Regions from separate parts of the Streptomyces sp. NPDC001634 genome, predicted to be linked through region 2. Evidence: riboswitches for the same ligand, from Rfam matches in the RefSeq annotation. Region 2 holds a riboswitch; each other region holds the start of a gene.

Region 1 (2,255 bases), on a different contig from region 2:
CAGGTCGAGCGGCGCGACGATCTGTGGTGCGAGCCCATCAGCAAGGTGCTGCTGCGCCATCACGCCCTGTCCGACGACGAGTTGGCGGAGGCGGCCCGCGGAGCGGTCGGTTCCCTCGCGACGGTCACCATGTCCGGGCCCGGCACCGTCGAACTCCAGCCATGCGGCATCACCAAGGCGACGGGGCTCGCGCTGGCCGCCGAGTACCTCGGCCTGAGCCGGTCGCAGACCATCGCCTTCGGCGACATGCCCAACGACATCCCGATGTTCGACTGGGCCGCGCACGGGGTCGCCATGGCCAACGCCCACCCGGAACTCAAGGCCGTCGCCGACGAGATCACCACGTCGAACGAGGACGACGGCATCGCCGTCGTCCTCGAAAGACTGCTCACGGGCCGGTAGCTTCCCGGCCCGTGCGGATCAGTACGCGCTGTGGACGTTGTCGATCGAGCCGTACCGGTGCGCGGCGTAGTTGCACGCGGCCGTGATGTTCGCGACCGGGTCGTACGGGTTGAAGGACGTGCCCGCCACGTGGTACGCCCGGAACGTGGGGTCGATGATCTGCAGAAGCCCCTTGGACGGGATGCCTTTAGCGGCGTTCGAGTCCCAGAGGTTGATGGCCCTGGGGTTGCCCGACGACTCGCGCATCACGTTGCGGTAGATGCCGTTGTACGTCCCGGGTATCCGGTGCTGCGCCATGACGGCCAGCGACTGACGGATCCAGGTGTCGAGGTTGCCCTTGCGTGCCACGGTGCTCACGGCGGACGTCGTGGCCGGCGTGGCGGCGGAAGCGCTGGTAGCCCCGATGACCGGGGCGGCGAGAAGGGCGGCACCCGTCGTCGCGACAGCGACGGCACGGGTGAGGCGGGCGGCCTTGGAGCCGCGGTCCCGACGGCGTGCGGGCAGGGCGAAAACGGACATGTCGCATTCCTCTCCGGCGCCTGCGAGGTGAGCTGTCGGGTTCGGGCGGGGAGGTGCCCGGCCGTGTCCTCGGTGTCGAGGGCACGACTTCACCCCAAGCCGTTCCGGTGTGATGTCCGGCCCGGCGGCTTACCTGGTTCCCCCGCTCCTGCCTCAGTGGGTCGAAGGGTTCTCGAGCGGCGGCAGGATTCGGCGTTCCGCTCGGGTCGAATGGAAGGTATGCGAGAGCACATGTCGGGAACAAGCTCGGAAGTCACAGTCCTTCCGGATTGGCGTTGAAATGGGGGAATAGGGAGGGTGACCCCCAGCGTTGAATCGGGTTCAAGTTGCCACCAGCAAAGGGGGAGTTGGCGACGTGCCCGAAACGCCCCGTCTCATTCGGGCGTGACCTATTTCACGTGCTCCGACCGCAATGCCCAATGGGCGGGGGCCGGAATCAACTTGGGTGAAGTGGACATGGGTCACTCACCCTGATTCCGGCAAATTCGGACAAATAGTTCACGAGTGTGGTGGTGGCCCGGAGCTGGGCCCAGTGGGCGCGCCGCCCTAACCCGCCGTGCGCGGAACCCGCTTCTCCCATGTGCGGTGGAACACCACCTCGTCGCCGTCCTTGCAGACGAGCTCGTTCGAGACGACGAAGTCCGTTGCGGTGCAGGTGATCCCGGAGTGCGTCTCCACCCTCGCGTCCCACCCCGCCTCCGGGCGGTGCAGCCGGATCGACCGGTCGGAGCGGGTGCGGGCGGTCAGCGGATCCGCGTCCTCGATGGTGTACGCCTCCAATGTGTCCTCGGTCACTTCGAGACCGTCGGGATACACACGGGTGCCGTTGCGGCGTGGGTCGACCACCAGGAGCCACTCACCCTTCGCCACGTCCCGCACCACCAGGCGCTCCGGGCGCGGTTCGTCGAGCGTGGCCGGCCGGCTGACGCCCAGCGGCTCGGAGTGCTCCGGCTCACCGAACGCGATGTCCGCGCCCGACTCCCTTGTCCGTACGGGCAGTTCGAGTGCACTGCCCGCAGGGTCCAGTGTGAGGCCGGTCTCCGAACCCGGCTGCGGCCACAGCCACGGCCAGTACGCGGAGGAGACGGCGAGCCGGATGCGGTGGCCCGGCGGGAAGGCGTGGCCGATGCCGTTCAGCTCGAACGCCACGTCCTCGGTGGCCCCCGGGGCCCAGGGGACCGCCCGGTCCGGGCCGTGGCGCGCCGACAGGTTCAGGGCGCCCCGGGTGACGAGCGTCGACGTCCCGTCGGGTGCCACGTCGCAGAGGCGGGCGACCACCTGCCCGCGCGGCACGGAGGACGTCAGCCGCAGCCGCACCCGGGGCCGCCCCAGCA
Region 2 (2,255 bases):
ATGCGCCCGATGCTAGGGACGCGTACGCGGGTTGCGTACGGGGCACGCGCGCGCGGAGACGGAAAACACCCCACGCGCGCGGAGACGGCAAACAACCCCCCGCGCGCGGAGACGGCAAACAACCCCCACGCGTGCGGGGCGTACGAAAACGCCCACGCGCGCGTGGGGCACGAAAACGGGAGCCGAGGCCTCAGGCCGGCCGCACCACGCTGTGGATGATCGACGCGCCGCCGTAGTAGATCGACTCCTCGCGGACGTACGCGCCCGGCTTCGGTGCGTGGATCATCATGCCGTTGCCGATGTAGATGCCGACGTGGCTGATGTCGTCGTAGAAGAAGATCAGATCACCGGGCTGCGCATCGGTGAGCGAGACCGTCGTGCCGGCGTTCACCTGGTCGTACGTGGTGCGCGGCAGCGTCACCCCGGCGGCGCTCCAGGCTGCCTGGGTCAGGCCCGAGCAGTCGTACGAGCCGGGCCCGGTGGCGCCCCACACGTACGGCTTGCCTATCTGCGCGCGGGCGAACGCAAGGACCTTCGCGGCCTTGGTCGCGTAGGAGGAGTCCGTGCCGGTGGAGGTGCCCGATGAGCCCGAGGAACTCGACGAGCCGGACGAACCGGAGGATCCGGAGGAACTCGACGAGCCGGACGTGGTGCCCGAGGACGACTTCTGCTGCGCCGCCTGCCGCCGTGCCAGCTCCGCGGCCTGGCGCTGGGCCTCCTCCTGCTTCTGCTTCTCGATCGCGGCGAGCCGCGCCTTCTGCTCCGCGGTCAGCTGGGAGAGCAGCTGCCGCGCCTCGCTCAGTTTCTGCTGGACGTCCGCCTTGCTCGACTTGAGCGTTTCCTGCGACTTGGTGAGCGACTGCAGGCTCCGGCTGGCCTCCTGCCGCTTCTTCATCGTCGAGGCCTGCGCGGTGATGTACTGGTCGACCGCTTCCTTCTGACGGCTGGTCAGCCGGCTCATCAGCTGGGTCTGGTCGAAGTAGTCCTGGGGCGTGTCGGCCAGCAGGAAGGTGGCCGTGTCGGGGGCCGCGGCCCCGGTTCGGTACTGCGCCGCTGCGAACGTGCCCAGCTCGTCCCGTGCCTCGTTGAGCTTCTGGGTGCGCTTGGCGACGTCGTCGAGGAGCGTGTCGACGTGCTTGCGCTCCGTGGCCGTCTTCTCCGTCGCCGCGTCGTATCTTTCGGTGGCCGACTCCGCCTGGCGGTAGAGGTCGTTGACCTTCTTCTCGACCTCCTCGATGCTCGGCTTGTTGTCGGCGGAGGGCGCGGCGTTGGCGGTCTGGGAGAGCAGGGCCACGGAGGTGAGGGCGGCCGTCGCGAGGGCGGGGGTCCGTATGCCTGCGATGCGCGTGCCGGAGGGACGCGGCTTGCGGTGCGGCGCCATTGAGAGGCGACTCCTTCCGTAATCCGCCTACCGAGTTAGCTGTCGGGTTCGGGCGGGTGGTTCCGGAAGGTGTGCCCTACGGCCGTGCCCCGAAGGGCAGTTGGCCGATTCACCCCAAGGTCGGTGGGTCCCCGGCTCCGGCTGCCGCGGGGGCGCACCGGACTCGGCGGAGGCCCCGCGACCCGGCGACCTTCGCCGGTGGTTGTCGTGCGGCCTGCCGGGCACGCTAGCCAACTGGTGTGGCCCGTGTGAAGGTTGATGTGCGATATGCCCGATACATTTTCGTGACCTTGACCTTGAGGTGTGCCGCCCATGGTCAATGCGGAGGTATCTGTGGCGGGTTGGTCGATTTTTTCCTCCGGAGTCGGGATTTCCGTGGAGTATGAGACTTCTCCGGAGTCGGAATTCCAGTGGAGCCGGGATTCCTTCGGGGCTCCGACGTGGGCGTATGTCCCGTACGGTCGATTGCCGAACGTGGTCGGACCGACCCGGAAAGTAACAGTAATCAAGCGGTCAATTCCGGAGGAGCGCCCGGCCGGAGACCGATCCCGGGGACGGATTGCCGGGGCGGCGGCCGGTTGTCGGTGGGGCGGCCTAGACTCGGAGAGCGATGAGCAGCCTCTTTGACGACAGCTTCCTGGCGGACCTCAAGGCCAATCCGGCCCACGAGGAGGAGCCCCCGCCACCCGAGGACGATCACGCACCGGAGTCGGTTCCGGACGATCTGTTCGACGGGAAGTTCGACATGCCGCCGGACCGGGACGCTTACTACCGCGACGGCGCGCCCCGCCCGGTCATCGACCCGCAGGCGCTGCTCCAGGGGCTGAACGAGAACCAGCGCGCGGCCGTCGTGCACGCCGGCTCCCCCCTGCTC
Region 3 (2,255 bases), on a different contig from region 2:
CCAACTCATCCGGCCTGTCCAACTCATTCGGATTGTCCACGTCGGCTACGACTTCGCACTCGTCGTCATCTTCACCCTCTTCATCCCCGTCCTCTTCTTCGTCCCCCTCCGCGAAGGCGACCGCCCACTCCGGCAAGGGTGACAGCGGCGCGAGCGACTCCCAGGGTTCGGGGAGCTCGTCCACGCCCACCGCGAAGGGTGAAAAGTCGGACAAGTCCGGGCAGGATGGCGCCTCTTCGACTCCGAGCGCGAGTGCGACCTCCGGTGTCGGCCGTCATCGCGGCGGCAGTGCCGACGAGAGCGCCACGGACGGTCGTACGGCCGACTCGACCGGTCGGCACGCCTCACGAGACTCCGCCACCGCAAGCGACTCCGTCGACGGCTCGTACACCGTCCGTCCCGGAGACAGTCTGTCGGTCATCGCCGACTCCCTTGACCTCAAGGGTGGATGGCTGGGGCTGTACGACGCGAACAAGTCGGCGGTCGGTACCGATCCCAACCTCATTATTCCCGGTCAGAGCCTTGCGCTCGATTCCGCACCGGCCACGGAACGGCCCTGAACTACCGTCCGGGCGGGGTGTGTTCACGTCCCGCTTCACGTCAAATGTCCGGTTTGGCGAAAGTGAGAGATGGGTCTCAATAGCCCTGATCGTCTTTGAAAATCGGTGGATCGACTGTTTACGGTCGTGACCGCTCGCCATAGCGGGCCCCAACGGTTGCAACGCCGAATCCTGCCAGCGGCCGTATGGGAACAGTCGTCGCGTCATGCGCCGTAGGCAGGAGCGGGGGACCCAAGGTAGGCGCCGCGCCCGGGAGTTGGCTGACCGGGAGCGGCTTGGGGTGAAGCCGTGCATCGAGAGGTGCGCGGCCGGGCAACTCAACCGGCTCGAACCCGACAGCTCACCTCGCAGGCGTCGGTGAGGGGATCGAACCATGCTGTGTTCCGGCAACGGCAAGCACCGCCGCCCGTCCAAGACCACTCGCGTCATCGCGCTCGCCGGCGTCACCGGCGCTGCCATCGCCGCCCCGCTGCTCGCGGCCGGCAACGCCTCGGCCGCCACCGCCGCCCAGTGGGACGCCGTCGCCCAGTGCGAGTCCGGCGGCAACTGGTCGATCAACACCGGAAACGGCTTCTACGGCGGTCTGCAGTTCACCAACTCCACCTGGGCCGCGTACGGCGGCACCGCCTACGCTCCGCGCGCCGACCTTGCCGGCAAGGCGCAGCAGATAGCCATCGCCGAGAAGGTCCTCGCGGGCCAGGGCAAGGGCGCCTGGCCGGTCTGCGGCAAGGGTCTGACCAGCACCCCGTACAACGGCGGCGGCAGCAGCTCCTCGAGCAGCGCGAAGACCACCACCCGCTCGACCGCCCCGAAGAAGGCCTCCCGTTCGGCCCAGCGTCCGGCCGCCCCGAAGGCCGCAGCCACCCCGAAGGCCGTCACCACCCCGACCGGCGCGACCGTCAAGAAGGGCGACGGCGAGTACAAGGTCGTCAAGGGTGACACCCTCAGCGGGATCGCCGCGGCGCACCACGTCGCCGGCGGCTGGCAGAAGCTGTTCGAGCTGAACAAGGACATCGTCAAGGACGCCGACCTCATCTACCCGGGTCAGCAGCTGCACTTGAAGTGACGCCCGGCTCGTAGTCGAACCACAGCGCTCTCATATCCCTGGTCCCCATAGTGGAGGCCCGGTGAGAGCCACCACCGTCCCCACGGGCTCCCCGCCCCGGTGCGTTTTCCCCCGTACGCACCGGGGCGGGGTTTTTCCATGTCGGCCCCACCCTCGCCCCGCGATTTTCCACTTCCTTTGTTCCGGGCGGGAACAATGGGTACCGTCAGTCCTGTCCACGGGACGGTCGGTCGGCTGCCGACAGCCCCGGGACGGTTAGGCTCTAGTCGCAAGGCACACCAGCCCCGCACTTTCAGCGTCACATTCCACGAAGGAGATGCTCGTGCCGTCCATCGACGTCGTCGTAGCCCGGGAAATCCTGGACTCCCGAGGCAACCCCACGGTCGAGGTCGAGGTCGGCCTCGACGACGGCAGCACGGGTCGTGCCGCCGTTCCGTCCGGCGCCTCCACCGGCGCCTTCGAGGCCATCGAGCTCCGCGACGGTGACCCCAACCGCTACCAGGGCAAGGGCGTCGAGAAGGCCGTCCTCGCCGTGATCGAGCAGATCGGCCCGGAGCTGGTCGGCTACGACGCCACCGAGCAGCGCCTGATCGACCAGGCGATGTTCGACCTGGACGCCACCGACAACA

The links. Region 2 has a riboswitch for cyclic di-AMP ahead of ABT186_RS35910 (C40 family peptidase). Riboswitches for the same ligand answer to the same signal wherever they lie in the genome.
Region 1: linked by a shared signal. The riboswitch ahead of ABT186_RS15695 (transglycosylase SLT domain-containing protein) and the one ahead of ABT186_RS35910 (C40 family peptidase) in region 2 are both predicted to bind cyclic di-AMP.
Region 3: linked by a shared signal. The riboswitch ahead of ABT186_RS06075 (transglycosylase family protein) and the one ahead of ABT186_RS35910 (C40 family peptidase) in region 2 are both predicted to bind cyclic di-AMP.

The regions. Positions count from the first base shown of each region.
Region 1 covers NZ_JBEOZU010000020.1:69,516-71,770, reverse strand. Annotated here, with positions in the region: gene ABT186_RS15700 (HAD family hydrolase) at 1-402, shown strand, start outside; gene ABT186_RS15695 (transglycosylase SLT domain-containing protein) at 421-921, opposite strand; cyclic di-AMP (ydaO/yuaA leader) riboswitch at 926-1,126, opposite strand; gene ABT186_RS15690 (CocE/NonD family hydrolase) at 1,468-2,255, opposite strand, start outside.
Region 2 covers NZ_JBEOZU010000075.1:17,039-19,293, reverse strand. Annotated here, with positions in the region: gene ABT186_RS35915 (tellurite resistance/C4-dicarboxylate transporter family protein) at 1-2, opposite strand, end outside; gene ABT186_RS35910 (C40 family peptidase) at 191-1,381, opposite strand; cyclic di-AMP (ydaO/yuaA leader) riboswitch at 1,391-1,560, opposite strand; gene pcrA (DNA helicase PcrA) at 1,992-2,255, shown strand, end outside.
Region 3 covers NZ_JBEOZU010000006.1:163,146-165,400, forward strand. Annotated here, with positions in the region: gene ABT186_RS06070 (transglycosylase family protein) at 1-560, shown strand, start outside; cyclic di-AMP (ydaO/yuaA leader) riboswitch at 759-929, shown strand; gene ABT186_RS06075 (transglycosylase family protein) at 934-1,626, shown strand; gene eno (phosphopyruvate hydratase) at 1,943-2,255, shown strand, end outside.